DNA from 2 places in the Crossiella sp. NPDC003009 genome. Region 1 is predicted to be linked to the other one. Evidence: riboswitches for the same ligand, from Rfam matches in the RefSeq annotation. Region 1 holds a riboswitch; the other holds the start of a gene.
What was found. A riboswitch is a leader RNA that binds a small molecule or an ion and turns the genes downstream of it on or off. The one in region 1 is predicted to bind glycine.
Positions count from the first base shown of each region.

Region 1 (8,525 bases):
ATCGGCGCGCTGCTGGCCGCGGCCAAGGACTCCGGCGCCGCGGTGGTCATCGTCACGCACGACCCGACCGTGGCCGCCCGCGCCGAGCGCGTGGTGGAGATCCGGGACGGGCTGATCGCCAGGCGGGTCGCCGCGTGAATCCGTTCCAGCTCGCACTGCGGGTGTTCCGCGCGGACAAGCGCAGCCTCGTCTCCGCCGTGTGCACCCTGTTCGGCGTCGCCATCGCGGTGACCCTGGTGTCCTGGCTGGCCGCCGTGCCCGGCGCGCTGGACGCCAGGGCCGCGCACGAGGCCTGGCGCTCGCCCGGCCCCGCCGCCAGTGCCGAAGCCGCCACCGTCCTGGTCAAGAGCAGCGAGGACCGGGTGCGGGACAAGACCATCGTCCGGGTCGACGTCGCCGCGCTCACCCCGGACGCCCCGGCCGCGCCCGGCCTGCTCCGGGTGCCGCAGCCGGGCGAGGTGCTGCTGTCCCCGGCGCTGGCCGCGCTGGCCAGGGACCTGCCGGCCGACCATCTGGCCAAACGCTTCCAGGGCAAGGTGATCGCCGAACTGGGCGACCAGGCGCTGGTCTACCCCGGCGAGCTGGTCGCGGTGGTCGGGCACAGCCAGCAGACCCTGGCCGAGTACGACGCCTACCCGGCGGCCGGCCTGGTCCCGACCTTCGAGCCGCAGCCCGAGTTCATCCTGCTGCTGCTCTCCCAGGTCGGCCTGGTCGTGCTGGTGGTGCCCAGCCTGGTGCTGATCGCCTCCTCGGCCCGGCTCACCGCGGCCCGCCGGGAACGCCGCCTGGCCGCGCTCCGGCTGGCCGGGGCGACCCCGGGGCAGGTGGTCGCGATCACGGTGGCGGAGATCGCGATCGCCACCGTGCTCGGCACCCTGCTCGGCCTGCTGCTCGGCCCGCTGGCCAGGGGACTGACCACGCAGCTGCCCTGGAACGGCGGCACCTGGTTCGCCGCCGACCTGGAACCCAGCTGGCTGCTCAGCCTCGGCATCGCGGCAGGCACCCCGCTGCTGGTGGTCGGCGCGGCCGTGTTCGGCCTGCGCCGGGTGCTCACCCAGCCGCTGGGCGCGGCCCAGCAGCACGGCCGCAAGGCGCCCAGCGCGTGGCGGCTGCTCATCCTGGTGGGCGCGGGCGTGGCCTTCGCCGGCGGCATCAGCATCGCCAGCGCCACCGGCGGCACCTCGGTGCTGATCGGCGCGCTGGCCGCGATCGCGCTGGCCGCCTCGGTGGTCGGCCCGTGGATGACCTCGGTGGTCGGCCGGATCTTCACCAAGCTCTGGCGCCGCCCGTCCACCCTGCTGGCCGGCCGCCGCCTGCGCGATGACCCCAAGGCCGCCTACCGGGCCGCCTCCGGCGTGGTGCTCGCGGTGTTCACCGGCTGCCTTGCGCTGACCGTGCTGCCCTCGCTGGAGAGCAAGGTGGACCAGCGGGTCTGGGGCCCGTGGAAGGAGGGCGTGCTCTACACCACGGTCTCCGCTGACGAGGCGCCCACCGCCGCCGAACGGTTGCGGGTGGAGCTGGCCAAGCGCGGGGTGAACAGCCCGGTCGGCGTGGCCGCGCAGGGCAACCTGCGGGACAGCGCGGACAACCACGTCGGCCGCGCGATCGTGCTCAGCTGCGCGGACGCCACCCGGCTGATGTGGGTGGAGATCGGCCAGTGCGGCGGCCAGCCCGGCGTCCGGATCGGCAAGGGCACGAAGCTGCCTCCCGGCCCGCTGCAGTTCGCCTCCTACAGCAGCAAGGGCGACTCGCGCACCCCGCTGCCGGCGAACCCGGTGGTGCACCAGATGGCCGGGTCCACCGACAAGGCCGACCGGATCATGCTGATCGACCCCGAGGTGATCCCCAGCGGCGCCCAGCTCAACGGCTACACGCTGACCGTGCAGACCAGCCCGGCCAACGCGGAGCTGGTGCGCACCCTGCTGATCGAACAGGTGCCCGGCGGCCGGATCGGCTTGCTGGAGGCCCAGCAGGGCCGCGACGGCATGCAGGTCGCGGACATGCGCCGGATCGCGATGATCGGCCTGATCATCGCGGGCCTGCTCGGCGGCATCAGCGCCGCCATCACCGCAGCCGGCGCGGTGGTCGACCGCAGGCGCACGCTGGCCGCGCTGATCGCCGCGGGCACCCCGGTGCGGGTGCTGGCCAGGGCGCTGCGCACGGAGGCGGCGCTGCCGTCACTGGTGGCGACGCTGGGCGCGGGCATCGCGGGACTGGTGGTCGGAGCTGGACTGATGACCATCGCCAGGGCCCCGCTGACGCTCAACCTGTGGCTGCTCACACCACTGGTGGTCGGCTTCGGCGTGGCCGTGGTCGCCGCGTCCGCCTGTGGTCCGCTGCTGCGCAGGATCTCTCCTCAGTCCTACGCCGAGGAGTGACGCCTCGGCCGTTCGGCCAGTCCGCCGACTGGCCGAACGGTCGGGGTCGGTATGGCTTAACGGCCGATCCGGAACCGGGGTCTACCAGCGCAAACTGGTTACAGACACAGAGAGCGCGAAGTGAAGGAGACCACGATGCTGGAGATGGTGCTGACCTGGACGGGCGCGGTGCTGAGCCTGCTGGTGCTGCTGCTGATGATCCTCCCGGCCGTGGTCGACGGCCAGGGCGAGCCGAGGGCCATGAAGGTCGCTCGCACCGAGCGGATCAAGGCCACCCGCGCGGCCCGCGCGGCGCACCGGACCCGCCGCCCGGTGCGCCACGCCGGACCGATCGCCGCCTGAGCCGGGACTTCCCGAGCGTCCCCACTATCCACAAAGGACCCCGCGCCCACCGAGGGCACGGGGTCCTTCGTCGTTCAGCTCAGAGGTTCGGGTACAGCGGGTGCTTGGCGGCCAGGTCGGTGACCCGCCCGCGCAGCGCGGCCGCGTCGAAGTCCGGGGTGAGCGCCTTGGCGATCACGTCCGAGACCTCGGCGAAGTCGGCGTCGGTGAAGCCGCGGGTGGCCAGCGCCGGGGTGCCGATGCGCAGGCCCGAGGTGACCATCGGCGGGCGCGGGTCGAACGGGACCGCGTTCCGGTTGACCGTGATGCCGACCTCGTGCAGCCGGGCCTCGGCCTGCTTGCCGTCCAGCTCGTGCTGGCGCAGGTCGGCCAGCACCAGGTGCACGTCGGTGCCGCCGGTCAGCACGTTGACCCCGCCGCCGGCCTTGACCAGCGTCTCGGCCAGGATCTTGGCCCCGGACAGGGTGCGCCGCTGCCGGTCCGCGAACTCCTCGGTCGCGGCGATCTTGAACGCCACCGCCTTGGCCGCGATCACGTGCTCCAGCGGCCCGCCCTGCTGACCGGGGAACACGGCGGAGTCGATCTTCTTGGCGAACTCCTGGGTGCACAGGATGGTGCCGCCGCGCGGCCCGCCCAGGGTCTTGTGCGTGGTGGTGGTCACCACGTGCGCGTGCGGCACCGGGTTGGGGTGCAGCCCGGCCGCGACCAGCCCGGCGAAGTGCGCCATGTCCACCATCAGGTAGGCGCCCACCTCGTCGGCGATCCGGCGGAACTCGGCGAAGTCCAGCTGCCGCGGGTAGGCCGACCAGCCGGCCAGGATCAGCTTCGGCTGGTGCTCCTTGGCCAGCCGCTCGACCTCGGCCATGTCGATCAGGCCGGTGTCCTCGCGCACCTGGTAGGCGGCCACGTCGTAGAGCTTGCCGGAGAAGTTGATCCGCATGCCGTGCGTGAGGTGGCCGCCGTGCGCCAGCTCAAGGCCGAGGATCTTGTCGCCGGGGGTGAGCAGCGCGTGCATCACCGCGGCGTTGGCCTGCGCGCCGGAGTGCGGCTGCACGTTGGCGTGCTCGGCGCCGAAGAGGTCCTTGACCCGCTGGATGGCCAGCCGCTCGGAGACGTCGACGTGCTCGCAGCCACCGTAGTAGCGCTTGCCGGGGTAGCCCTCGGCGTACTTGTTGGTCAGCACCGAGCCCTGCGCCTCGAGCACGCCCACCGGGGCGAAGTTCTCCGAGGCGATCATCTCCAGGGTGGACTGCTGGCGGCGGAGCTCGGCGCCCAGGACCTCGGCGATCTCCGGGTCGATCTGCGCGAGCGGAGTGTCCAAAGTGGACATGATCGGGTCTCCCTTTCAGCCTGCGGTCAGCTCGTCGTAGGCATCCGGCGTGAGCAGCTCTCCGTCCGAACCCGCGCGGTTGATCTTGATCAGCCACCCGGCTCCGAACGGGTCGGAGTTCAGCAATGCCGGATCCTCGGCCACCGCCTGGTTGACCTCGGTCACCGTTCCCGCGACCGGGGCCAGCAGGTCGCTGACCGATTTCGTCGACTCGATCTCACCGCACGCCTCTCCGGCGCTGACCACCGCCCCCACCTCGGGCAGCTGGACGAACACCACGTCGCCGAGCGCCTCGGCGGCGTAGGCGGTGATGCCCACGGTGGCCACCTCGCCCTCGGTGATCCACTCGTGGTCCTTGGTGTAGCTCAGTTCACGGGGCACAGACACAGCGGTATTGCCTTTCGCGGGGAAGTTTCGCAGGTCAGCGGGAGCGCTTGTAGAACGGGACGGCGACCACTTCTGCCGGTTCGGCGTTGCCGCGCACGTCCACGACCACCTCGGTGCCCGCGTCGGCGTGCGCGTGGTCGAGGTAGGCGAGCGCGATCGGGTGACCGAGGGTGGGGGAGGGCGCGCCGCTGGTGACCTCGCCCACCACGGTGCCGTCGGCGAGCTTGACCAGCTGCCCGGCCCGCGGACTGCGACGGCTCTTGCCGGCCAGCCCGACCAGCGCGCGGGTGGTGTGCGTGCGCGCCTCCAGCGCCGAGCGGCCGACGAAGTCGCCGAGCTTGTCGAAGCGGACTACCCGGCCCAGCCCCGCGTCGAAGGGGGTCACCCCGACGTGCAGCTCGTTGCCGTAGAGCGGCATGCCCGCCTCCAGTCGCAGGGTGTCCCGGCAGGCCAGCCCGGCGGGCTTGAGGCCGAGCGGCTCACCCGTCTCGGCGATCCGCTGCCAGACCGCACCGGCCAGTTCGGCGGCCACGTAGACCTCGAAGCCGTCCTCGCCGGTGTAGCCGGTGCGGGCCAGGAACACGTCATGCCCGGCGATCACCGCGGGGCGTCCGGCGTAGTACTTCAGGTCGGTGAGGTCCTGCCCGGTGACCGCGGTCACGATCTCCGCCGACGCCGGGCCCTGCACCGCGATCAGCGCGGTCTCCGCGGACCGGTCGAGGACCTCGGCGGCCAGGCCGTGCGCCCGCTCGCCGAGCAGCGCCCGCACCAGCACCGCGTTGGAGGCGTTGGCCACCACCAGGAACTTCCGCTCGGCCTGCCGGTAGACCACCAGGTCGTCCAGCACTCCACCGTTGGTGTGGCAGAGCATGGTGTACCGCGCCCGGCCGACCGCCAGCGAGCCGATCGCGCCGACCAGCGCGTAGTCCAGCACCCGCCCGGCCTCGGGACCGGTGACCTCGATCTCGCCCATGTGGCTGAGGTCGAACAGCCCGGCGGCCTCCCGGACCACCTTGTGCTCGGCCAGCTCACTGCTGTAGCGCAGCGGCATCGACCAGCCGGCGAAGTCGGTGAACTGGGCGCCCAGCGCGACGTGCTGGGCGTGCAGGGGGCTGCGGCGGGACGCGCCGAGTCCGGTCACGGGAGGCTCCTGGGGTCGAGGCGTCGACGGGCATGCGGACGCCGCTGGCGAGCCTCCCCGCTCTGTCATGGGACCTGAGAGCTTCCCCGCGCGAACACGGGTTGCACCGTGGGTGAGGTGGGCGAACCCACCTGCTTTCCAGAGTCGCCTCGCTCGAACGGTGACGTTGCCTGAGAGTTTCCGGGGAGAGGTTGCTCCTTCGGCGTCCCGTGCGTGCTGCGTGCCGGGATCTCTCCCGCCCGAGCTCAAACGGCCGATATGCGGTTGTGCCGCGAACCTTCCGGGACACCCCGTGGGTCTGTCAACCCCTGGGCAGCTCGACCTTGACCCGCAGCCCGCCGTCCGGCCGCCGGTGGGCCTGCACCGTGCCGCCGTGCGCGCGGGTGATCGAGTCCACGATGGACAGGCCCAGTCCGGCGCCTTCGCCCTTGTCGGTGCGGCCCTCGCCGCGCCGGAACGGCTCGAACAGCTGCGGGATCTGCTTCGCTGGCACCTTGGGGCCGGTGTTGGACACGGTGAGCCCGCCGAAGGCGTCGGTGCGCACCCACACCGTGCCGCCCTCGGCCAGGTTGTGCCGGATCGCGTTGGAGACCAGGTTGGCGACCAGCTGGGTGAGCAGCACCCGGTCCCCGGAGACGGTCGCCTCGGTGAGCCGCACCTGGAGCTCCACCTGCCTGCGCTCGGCCTCGGCCCGGTACTGCTCGACCGCCTCGCCGACCACCGCGTGCAGCTCCACCTCCGCGCGTTTCTCCAGGCCGCGGTCGCTGCGGGCGAGCACCAGCAGCCCGTCGATGAGCCGCTCGATCCGCCGGTTCGCGGTGAGCAGCTGCTCCCTGATCTCGGCCGCCTTCTCCGGGCTGGGGTTCCCGGCCAGCCCGATCTGCACCGCGGCCCGCTGCACCGCCAGCGGCGTGCGCAGCTCGTGCGAGGCGTTGGCCACGAACCGGCGCTGGCTGTCGAAGGAGGACTCCAGCCGGTCCAGCATCCGGTCGAAGGTCTCGGCCAGCTCGGTCAGCTCGTCCGGCGGGCCCTTCAGCGCCAGCCGCTCGTGCAGGTTGGTCGAGGACAGCCGCTGCGCGGTGGCGGTGATGGTGTGCAGCGGCCGCAGCACCCGGCCGGAGAGCCACCAGCCCGCGGCCACCGACAGCGCGGCCACGCCGACCAGGGACAGGATGGACACCAGCAGCAGGGTGTCCAGCGTGGTGGCCTCCACCGCCCTGGTCACCTCGCCCGCCGGCACGAAGCCCAGCGTGCCGTCCGGGTTGTACCCGCGGACCGCGACCGAGGACGGCACGGTGTCCATCGGCATGGCGCGGCCCATCGTGGTCGCCAGCCGGAACGAGAGCTGGTCGCGCACCAGCAGGTAGATCACGGTGAGCAGCACCGCGCCGCTACCAAGGAACAGCGCGCCGTACAGCGCGGTCAGCTTGACCCGGACGGTCAGCCGGGCTGGGCGCTCAGATGCGGTAGCCGGCACCGGGCACCGTCTCGATCACCGGCGGCTCGCCGAGCTTGGCGCGCAGCTTGGACATGGCCACCCGCACCGCGTTGGTGAACGGGTCCGCGTGCTCGTCCCAGGCCAGCTCCAGCAGCCGCTCCGAGCTGACCACCGCGCCCTGGGCGCGCAGCAGCACCGACAGCACCGCGAACTCCTTGGGGGACAGGTCGATCCGCCGCCCGTCCCGGCTGACCAGGCGGTTGGCGGTGTCCAGCCGGACGCCGTTGCGGCTGAGCACCGGCGGCAGCGCGGGCTGGCTGCGCCGCCCCAGCGCCTGCACCCTGGCCAGCAGCTCCGGGTACTCGAACGGCTTGGTCAGGTAGTCGTCCGCGCCGAGCTGGAGACCGTCCACCTTGTCCTCCAGCGACCCGGCCGCGGTGAGCATCAGCACCTTGGTCCGGCTGCCCCTGGTGGCCAGCTCGGCGCACACGTCGTCGCCGTGCCGCCCCGGCAGGTCGCGGTCGAGCACCAGCACGTCGTAGTCGTGCACGGCCAGCCGCTCCTGCGCGGACAGGCCGTCGAAGACCACGTCCACCGCCATCGCCTCCGCCCGCAGCCCGGAGGCCACCAGCTCGGCCAGCACGACCTCGTCCTCGGCCACCAGAACCCGCATGCCACCGAGTATGCGCGGGCGGGGGGTTTCCGGAATGTTTCCGTCGGCGGAGAGCCTCCGGAAACACCCGTCCGCGTAGACCTGGCACCACAACGCCGGGCCAACGGGTCCGACGCGGTGAGGAGGAACGATGAACACGCTGACCCGGCTGGGCCTGGGTGTCACCGCGCTGGTGACCGCCTTCACCCTGAGCGCCTGTGGTGGTGGCGAGGACAAGGCCGACGGCCCGGCCAGCCTCAACGGCGGCAACAAGGGCACCGAGCAGAAGGCAGGCGCGGACGACGTGCCCAAGGACCCCAAGGCGGCGATGCTGAAGTTCGCCGCGTGCATGCGGGAGAACGGCGTCGACTTCCCCGACCCCGACCCCAACTCGGGCGGCATGGCGCGGGCGATCCCGATGGAGGGCGACCACGCCAAGATGGACAAGGCCAACGAGGCCTGCAAGAAGTACCTGCCCAAGAGCGACTTCGACCCCAACGACCCGAAGGAGAAGGACAAGCGGGCCAAGATGAACCAGTGCCTGCGGGAGAAGGGCATCGATATCAAGGAGGCCGAGGGCGGCAACGGGGCCACCATCAACCTGGGCGATGACAAGGACAAGGCCGAGAAGGCCATGAAGGAATGCGGCATGGGCGACGCGGGCATGGCCGGGGCGGAGCCGGTGAAATGACCGAACCGCGACGCCCACGCCGCCGCTGGCCGTACGTGGTGCTCACCGCGGCCGCTGTCACCGCGGTCGGGGTGACCGGGGTGCTGGTGCTGGGGCACAACGAGGACGCCAAGGCGGACAAGGGGAACCAGCAGCCGCAGAGCAAGACCAGCAAGGTCGTCCGGAC
Region 1 is NZ_JBSFUA010000004.1:238,421-246,945, forward strand. It holds gene ACWDY5_RS07100 (ABC transporter ATP-binding protein) at 1-138, shown strand, start outside; gene ACWDY5_RS07105 (FtsX-like permease family protein) at 135-2,378, shown strand; gene ACWDY5_RS07110 (hypothetical protein) at 2,499-2,720, shown strand; gene glyA (serine hydroxymethyltransferase) at 2,800-4,050, opposite strand; gene gcvH (glycine cleavage system protein GcvH) at 4,066-4,437, opposite strand; gene gcvT (glycine cleavage system aminomethyltransferase GcvT) at 4,472-5,578, opposite strand; glycine riboswitch at 5,631-5,726, opposite strand; glycine riboswitch at 5,727-5,826, opposite strand; gene ACWDY5_RS07130 (sensor histidine kinase) at 5,880-7,055, opposite strand; gene ACWDY5_RS07135 (response regulator transcription factor) at 7,036-7,689, opposite strand; gene ACWDY5_RS07140 (hypothetical protein) at 7,820-8,359, shown strand; gene ACWDY5_RS07145 (peptidoglycan-binding protein) at 8,356-8,525, shown strand, end outside.

Region 2 (8,525 bases), on a different contig from region 1:
TCGCCCTGGCTGCCCGCGTTGGGCTGCACGCTGACCGCGTCGTAGCCGGTGACCTCGGCCAGCCAGGCCTCCAGGTCGTGCACCAGGGACAGCAGGCCCGCGGCGTCGGCGGCGGGTGCGAAGGGGTGCAGGTTGGCGAACTCCGGCCAGGTGATGGACTCCATCTCCGTGGTGGCGTTCAGCTTCATCGTGCAGGAGCCCAGCGGGATCATGCTGCGGTCCAGGGCCACGTCCTTGTCGGAGAGGCCACGCAGGTAGCGCAGCAGCGCGGTCTCCGAGCGGTGGGTGTGGAACACCGGGTGGGTCAGGTAGTCGGAGGTGCGGACCAGCTCGGCCGGCAGCGCGTCGGCGGTCTCTGCGTCCAGCGCGTCGACCTCGCCGGTGACGCCGAAGGCCTGCCACACCAGGGCGAGGTGCTCGCGGGTGGTGGTCTCGTCGCAGGCGATGCCGACGTGGTCGTTGTCGGCGAAGCGCAGGTTGACGCCGAGGGCGCGGGCGTTCGCCACGACCTCGGCGGCGCGGCCCGGCACGTGCGCGAGCACGGTGTCGAAGAAGCGGTCGTGCTTGGTGTCCACGCCACCGGCGCGCAGGCCCGCGGCGAGCACCGCGGCCAGGCGGTGCACCCTGGTGGCGATGGCGCGCAGGCCGTCGGGGCCGTGGTAGACCGCGTACATCGCGGCGATCACCGCGAGCAGCACCTGGGCGGTGCAGATGTTGCTGGTCGCCTTCTCCCGGCGGATGTGCTGCTCACGGGTCTGCAGCGCGAGCCGGTAGGCCGGGTTGCCGTCGGCGTCCACGCTCACCCCGACCAGGCGGCCGGGCAGCTGCCGCTCCAGGCCGGAGCGCACCGCCATGAACCCGGCGTGCGGGCCGCCGAAGCCCATCGGCACACCGAAGCGCTGCGTGGTGCCCACCACCACGTCCGCGCCCCACTCCCCCGGCGGGGTCAGCAGGGTCAGCGCGAGCAGGTCGGCGGCCACCGCGACCTGGGCGCCGCGCTCGTGCGCCTGCTCCACCAGCGCCCGGTAGTCGCGGACCTCGCCGCCGGCGCCGGGGTAGGACAGCAGCACGCCGAAGAACTCGCCCTCGGGCAGGCCCTGCGCCAGGTCGGCGAGCACGATCTCGATGCCCAGCGGCTCGGCGCGGGTCTCGATCACCGCGATGGTCTGCGGCAGGCTGTCCGCGTCCACCACGAACCGCGGCGACTTGGCCTTGCCCGCCCGGCGCACCAGCGTCATGGCCTCGGCGGCCGCGGTGCCCTCGTCCAGCATGGAGGCGTTCGCGGTCTCCAGGCCGGTCAGGTCGGCGACCATGGTCTGGAAGTTGAGCAGCGCCTCCAGGCGGCCCTGCGAGATCTCCGGCTGGTACGGGGTGTAGGCGGTGTACCAGGCCGGGCTCTCCAGCACGTTCCGCTTGATCACCGGCGGGGTGATGGTGCCGTAGTAGCCGAGGCCGATCATCGGGGTGCGCAGCGTGTTCCGGTCGGCCAGCGCGCGCAGCTCGGCCAGCGCCTCGAACTCGGTGGCCGGCGCGGGCAGCGCGAGGGACAGCTCACCCTCGCGGATCACCCGGGGCACCGCCCGCTGGGCCAGCTCCTCCAGCGAGCCGACCCCGATGACGTCGAGCATCCGGGCCAGCTCAGCCGGCCGCGGACCGACGTGCCGGTCGGCGAAAGGAGTGCCGTGCTCCAGCGCGGCCAAGGGGATGCGATCGGGGTTCGGCTGGGTCATGCTCTCGCCTCCGGCGCCTAGGGGTGGGCATGCGGAACTGCCCTCCCCCTCTGTCCGTACCCGGTTTCCGGGCGCCTGAGAGCTTCACCCGGCCAGTGCGGCGCCGGACTTGCACCGTCGGCGGGTCCACGCGAACGCGGACCGCTTTCCAGAGGTGTCTGCCCACACGGTCCGCTTGGCCTGAGAGGTTCCGGGGAGGAGTTGCTCCTTCGGCGCCGGACCGATGGCTCCGGTCCGGGCTCTCCCGCGTGGGGATCACGACTACGCGCGAATCCTACCCCGCCTGAGTTAACCGGAAGTTTCCGACGTGCCCGAGAACACCAGGTCACCGGCCGTGGTCGCGAACGGACACAGGGCGTGGCCGGGCCGCCACCGCGCGCAGCCTGCCGGGATGCGCGCGGCGGCGGCGCGGGTCAGGAAGCCTGCTGGGCGCCGCAGGAACGCACCGCGCCGTCCGAGCTGACCAGGCACAGCCGGAACGCGGTCGGGCGGGCGCCCGGCCACGGGAAGCCGCGGGCCACCCGGTGCTCGCCGGCGCCGCAGGCCGGCGGCACGTTGACCGCGCCCCAGCCGCTGCCCGCGGTCCACTGGACCTGGTAGCAGTCCGCGCCCGCGGTGCTGAGCGTGCCCTCGAGCTTGTAGGTGCAACCGATGATCGGGTTGCACACCGTGTCCTTGGTGCCGGTGAACTTGCCCTGCTCGTGCCCGAAGCTGATCGGCGCGGGCGCGGCCTGGGCCAGCGGAGCGGAGACGCCGAAAGCGGCCAGGGCGAGCGCGGCCACAGTCAGCAGACGTCGAGTCATGGTGGAACCCCCAAGTGCGGGCGGCTGCTCCCTGGGCAGCCGTCAGCGGGAGCTTAAGCAGCGGCGAACGGCCGCTCCGAGGGGTTTCAGCCAGAACTGAACCAGGGTGTGTCCGCTGGGTCACGTCTGCGAGAGTCGTGATCGGTTTGGTCGCTGGCGGCGCGGCCGGGACGCCCTCATACCGGGCGTATCCGGGTGTTCCGGCCGTGCCGTCAGCGGCCAAACCGGCGCGGCTATCGCAGGCGTGACCCGGCGGACACACCCTAGGGGCAGAACTGGTTCAGCCGGTCTGCCGGTCGCGGCGCTTGCGGGCCAGCTCGTCGTCCTCGCCGGGCAGCAGCTCCACGCCGTCGGCCCGTTCGGCCGGGAACTCGTGGATGGTGCCGCTGATCTCGCGCATCGCCCCGCTGACCGCGATGCCGAACACGCCCTGACCGCCCTGCAGCAGGTCGACCACCTCCTCGGGGGAGGTGCACTCGTAGACCGTGGTGCCGTCGCTGAACAGCGTGATCCGGGCCAGGTCGCGCACGCCCCTGCGGCGCAGGTGGTCCACCGCGACCCGGATGTTCTGCAGCGAGACGCCGGTGTCGAGCAGCCGCTTGACCACCTTCAGGACCAGGATGTCCTTGAAGGAGTACAGGCGCTGGCTGCCGGAGCCGTGGGCACTCCTTATGGTCGGCGAGACCAGTCCGGTGCGGGCCCAGTAGTCCAGCTGGCGGTAGGTGATGCCGGCGATCTGGCAGGCCGCCGGGCCCCGATAGCCGACCAGCTCGTCCGGCAACGACAGGTCAGGGAACAAAGCACCCTGCTCGGGCGCGCCTCGATGGCTTGGCGCTTCCTCGACCACGCGTGCCTCCCCTCGGCCGACCCTCCGGTCGGCAACGGCGACCGCACGCCCGTGTCCCCACCGGCGTGTCGGTCCTGAGCAGGCGGCCGGGAAACTGGTTCTGCCCCGGCGCGATTGACTCGCCACCGACGGTAAGACGGGCCATCCCCCGGGTCAACGCGACGCGCGGGGAAGGGACCACCGTCCCGCCCGGCGCCTCGGTCGTCCTCACTCTTCTGAACCGATACCCGCGCCGTCACCTGGTCGGACGGTGACGACCGGTCCGGCATCCCAGCACAACCGCCACAAGATCACAGCTTGACCACACGATGGTGTGACGGCGGAGAGTGGTTGATCACTGAACGACTCGGGCCCCTGGACCGTCGGTGACGGCGGTCCAGGGGCCCGAGTGGAAAGTATGCGTTGTCTCTAGGTGTCCGCCCCGCGGAAGTCCTCCGGTGACACGGAGTCCAGGAACTCGCGGAACTTCTCCACCTCGTCCTCCTGCTCGTCCGGGATGACCAGGCCCGCCTCGGCGAGCACCGCCTCCTCGGCGTGGATGGGCACGCCGACCCGCAGCGCGAGCGCCACCGAGTCGCTCGGCCGGGCCGAGACCCGCACATCCCCGTCGAAGACCAGCTCCGCGAAGAACGTGCCCTCCTGCAGGTCGGTGATCCGGACCTGTTCGAGCTGCCGCCCCAGTGCCCCGATCACGTCCTTGAGCAGGTCGTGGGTCAGCGGCCGGGAGGGCCGCACCCCCTGCTGCTCCAGCGCGATCGCGGTCGCCTCCACCGAGCCGATCCAGATCGGCAGATAGCGGTCACCTTCGGTTTCACGCAGCAGCAGGATCGGCTGGTTCGCGGGCAGCTCCACCCGCACACCGACGACGCGCATCTCGCTCATCGGAACTCGCCTCCTCCAGTGCGTTGGACCGCAATATCCCCGCCACTACGAGGATCGCGTACCGACTCCTCCGACGCTACCCGCCGCAGGACACGGTTGCCTGCTCCAGCCCATGTCATCGCGGGCACGAACATCACGTTTCGGCCGCGACCTGCGCGGGAGTCACCCGCCGGTCACGCCCCGCAGGCCGATCTTGACCAGCAACGTGTGCAGCGTCACGGACAGCGCGGCCAGCTCTCTGACCACCTCGTCCGCCCTCGCCCGCGCGTCGCGGTCGCGCTGCCGGGCAAGTGGCGCAGCGATTTGCTCCACCAGCCCTACTTCCCGGTCGGCGGAGGAACGAAACGCGCGCAGGTGCCTGGGTTCGATGCCGAACTCGGTCATCGCGCGCACGGTGCGCACCAGCGCGGCGGTGTCGGAGTCGTAGAACCCGGCCGCCCCGGCCCTGACCAGGCCGTAGCGCTCCAGCTCGACCAGGGTCGCGCCGTCGATGCCGGTGCGTTCCAGCAGCTCCTCGCGGGTCAGCCGGACCTCACCGCCGGGCGAGAACGCCTCGGCGCCGGGCAGGCCGTCCACCGCGACCAGGGTGCGCGGCGGGCGCGGGGAGGCGCCCGCAGGCACGTCACCGCTGTCGAATGCCTCCAGCTGCTCCTTGATCACCTTGAGCGGCAGGTAGTGGTCCCGCTGCGCGGCGAGCACGAAGCGGAGGCGTTCGACGTCGACCGGCGAGAACTGGCGGTACCCCGACGGGGTACGCGCCGGGCGGACCAAGCCTTCCGACTCCAGGAACCGGATCTTGGAGATGGTCACCTCGGGGAACTCGGCCCGGAGCTGCGAGAGCACCGTGCCGATGCTGAGGCCACCATGCTGGGGCCGCCCGGCCGCCGTCACTGAGCCGGTGCGCCGGGGCCGGTCAGGAAGACCAGTCGGAACTTGCCGATCTGGACCTCGTCCCCGTTGGCCAGCACCGCGGTGTCCACCGGGGCCCGGTTGACGTAGGTGCCGTTGAGGCTGCCGACGTCGACCACGACGAACTCCCCGCCCTCACGGCGGAACTCGGCGTGCCGCCGGGAGACGGTGACGTCGTCGAGGAAGATGTCGCTGTCGGGGTGACGGCCCGAGCTGGTGGTGTCGCGGTCGAGCAGGAAGCGCGAGCCCGCGTTCGGGCCGCGCTTGACCACCAGCAGGGCGGACCCGGCCGGCAGCGCGTCGACACCGGAGATCGCCGGCTCTGGGGCCGCGGTCTCGGTGCCCTCGACCTCGGCGAGGAAGTCGGCCCGGAAGACCGAAGTGGACTCTGCGGGACGCTCCGGCGGAACGCCGGGCCCGTCGTGCGTGCTCACCTGAGTGCTCCTCGTGCCCGATGGATCTTGCGAAGTGTCCTGCCAACGTACCGTGTTGGTCTGTTCGTTCCCTGAGCGGCTCCTGCGCTTGCCGAAGAGCCGGCGAAAGATCGAGATCACGCTTCGCTGATCTTCTCGGCGTAGGCGGCCGCGTCCAGCAGGCCGTCCAGCGCGGCGGCGTCGTCGAGGCGCACCTCGAACAGCCAGCCCTCGCCGAAGGGATCGGAGTTGATCGTCTCCGGCGCGGTGACCACGGCTTCGTTGACCGCGGTGACCTCGCCGCCGACCGGCGCGTAGATATCGGAGACGCTCTTGGTCGACTCGACCTCGCCGATGCTGTCGCCGGCCTTGACCGTGTCACCCACCGAGGGCGGCTGCACGAACACCACGTCGCCCAGTGCGCTCTGCGCGTAGTCGGTGATGCCGACGCGCACCACGCCATCGCCGGTGACCTGCACCCACTCGTGGTCGTCCGTGTACTTCAACTGCTCGGGCACATTCACCGAGTGTTCCCCTTCCGTGCCGGTGCGACGTGCCGACCAACCCTTGTGTCAACCGGCTGGTCGAGCGTATTTCTGCTTGCGTTCCGCCCGCAACGCGGTGATCTCCACGCGGTCCTGTTGCTGGATGCGTGTCGAGCCGCCCTTGCGTTCCACTGTGTCCACCACCCCGCCGGGGATGTTCAGTGCCGCGGCAAGAGTAGGGGGATCGCCGATGGCCGTGATCACGTAGGGCAGGGTCAGGGTGGTCCCGTCGATCCGGATCAGCCCGTCCGCGCCGGTCAGCGCGGTGTCCACACCCACCCGGACCGGACCGGCCTGCAGCGCCTCGGCGCCGGCGTTGCGCAGTTCCTGGATCACGTCCAGCAGCACCTCCGGCCCCAGCTTGCCCGAGCCGTCGCCGATCTCCACCCGGAGTCCGGGTCCGGTCACCGGCACCGTGCCGGTGAGCACGGCCAGCGCGGTGGCCCTGCGCCTGGCCTCCTCCAGCGCGGCCGCCGAGGCGGTGCCGCCCTCCTGGAGCTTGCGCAGGGTGGCCTCGGACTCGGCGATCTCCTTGCGCAGCGCGGCCTCGCGCTCCTGCAGCCCGTCCAGCAGCACCACCAGGTCCTGCGGGCGGGCCTCGGCCAGGCCCTCGCCGGTCTGGGTACGCCGGACCTGGGCGACCAGCGCGACGCCGAGCACCACGCACAGCACCACCATGGTCGACCCGGTGACCCAGCGGTTGTCCCTGATCTTGATCAGCCGGTGTTTCGCGCCGGTGCGCTTGGGCAGCCCGTTGCCGGTCATCTCAGGCCTTGAACAGGTGTCGACGGATGGCCGCGGCGTTGCCGAAGATCCGGATGCCGAAGACCACCACCACCGCGGTGGACAGCTGCGCGCCCACGCCCAGCTCGTCGCCCAGCCACACGATGAGCGCGGCGATGACCACGTTGGAGACGAAGGAGACCACGAAGACCTTGGCGTCGAACTTGCCGTCCAGCCGGGCCCTGATGCCGCCGAAGAGCGCGTCCAGCGCGGCGACCACGGCGATCGGCAGGTAGGGCTGGGCCCATTCGGGCACCGTGGGGTCCAGCCACAGGCCGAGCAGGACCCCCATCGCGAGGGCGAACAGGGCGATCACCGTTTTCCTCCCGGTGTGCTCGTGGGCGGCGGTGTGCTCTTGGCCGATGAGGTCGGGGGCGGGGCCGGGGTGAGGGTGGCGGCCAGGCGGCCCTCGGTGATCCCGGCGGCGGGCAGGCGCAGCTCGTCCCGGTTCTCCACGGTGAACACCGTGCCGTAGTCGGCGGCGAAGGCGAGGAAGCGTCGGTAGGCCTCGGTGTGCGAGAGCGCCTCGCGCATCTCGGCAGGCGGGCCGATCGCCTCCAGCAGGTAGGGCTGGGTGATCGGCCGGTTGTCCACCAGCATCGCGCCACCGGCCTGCCGGATGGTGGCCCTGGGCTGCAACCGGACGCCGCCCACCGCGACCGCCTCGGCCCCGCTCGACCACAGCGCGTTGACCAGCACCTGCAGGTCGCGGTCCAGCACGTTCTGGTGGTTCTGCTCGCCGCGGGCGATCGGGTCGCGCACGGTGATGGCCAGTCCCGGCCCGCGCACCGCGATCGCGCCCGCGGCCTCGGTGAGCGCGCTGAGCCGCTCCAGCTCGGCCCGGCCGGCCTCGTCGCCGTCGAGGGCCTTGCCGCGGGCCCGGTCCAGCGCGGCGGCCAGCTCGGCGGCGCGGCGGCTCAGCTCCTCGGTCTCGGCCCTGGCCGCGGCCACGTCGTCGGCCAGGCTGCGCCGGGTCTGGTCCGCGCCGGGCGCGCGCTGGGTGGCGTCGGAGGCGGCCACGCCCATCAACAGCCCGGCCACCAGCGCGCCGGTGACCAGCCAGAGCTTGTGGCCGCGCCGCTTGGCGGGTTCGCCGTCGCGGCGGCGGTGGGCCTCGTCGTAGCCCGCGTCCAGGTGGTCACCGAGCAGCTGGCCGAGGATGCCCAGCTCGCCCGGTTTCGGATCAGCCGCCACTGGCCTGGGCGAGCCGGGCCGGGCTGCCCGCGCGCAGCGCGCCGCCGAGCTGGATCAGGTAGAGCACGGCCGCCCACACGTACATCGCGCCGCCCCAGATGGTGAAGGCGTAGGCCAGCGGCCGGAACCACTCCGCGCCGGTGTAGGTGCCGTCGGTGAGCAGCAGCAGCGGGAAGGCGTACATCAGGCAGAAGGTGGCCGCCTTGCCGACGTAGTGCACCGGGAACGGCCCGTAGCCCAGGCGGCCCAGCACGAGCACCGCGATGCCGAGCACGACCTCCCGGCCGACCAGCACCGCGACCACCCACCAGGGCACGATGTCGCGGATCAGGAAGGCGATCAGGGTGGCCAGGATGTAGAGCCGGTCGGCCGCCGGGTCCAGCAGGGCGCCGAGGCGGCTGGACTGGTTGAGCCAGCGG
Region 2 is NZ_JBSFUA010000042.1:69,989-78,513, reverse strand. It holds gene gcvP (aminomethyl-transferring glycine dehydrogenase) at 1-1,730, opposite strand, end outside; glycine riboswitch at 1,774-1,887, opposite strand; glycine riboswitch at 1,888-1,987, opposite strand; gene ACWDY5_RS32395 (hypothetical protein) at 2,144-2,533, opposite strand; gene ACWDY5_RS32390 (MerR family transcriptional regulator) at 2,814-3,380, opposite strand; gene ACWDY5_RS32385 (bifunctional nuclease family protein) at 3,789-4,262, opposite strand; gene ftsR (transcriptional regulator FtsR) at 4,425-5,153, opposite strand; gene garA (glycogen accumulation regulator GarA) at 5,150-5,605, opposite strand; gene gcvH (glycine cleavage system protein GcvH) at 5,722-6,108, opposite strand; gene ACWDY5_RS32365 (DUF881 domain-containing protein) at 6,157-6,894, opposite strand; gene ACWDY5_RS32360 (small basic family protein) at 6,896-7,228, opposite strand; gene ACWDY5_RS32355 (DUF881 domain-containing protein) at 7,225-8,106, opposite strand; gene ACWDY5_RS32350 (CDP-alcohol phosphatidyltransferase family protein) at 8,096-8,525, opposite strand, start outside.
Region 2: linked by a shared signal. The riboswitch ahead of gcvP (aminomethyl-transferring glycine dehydrogenase) and the one ahead of gcvT (glycine cleavage system aminomethyltransferase GcvT) in region 1 are both predicted to bind glycine.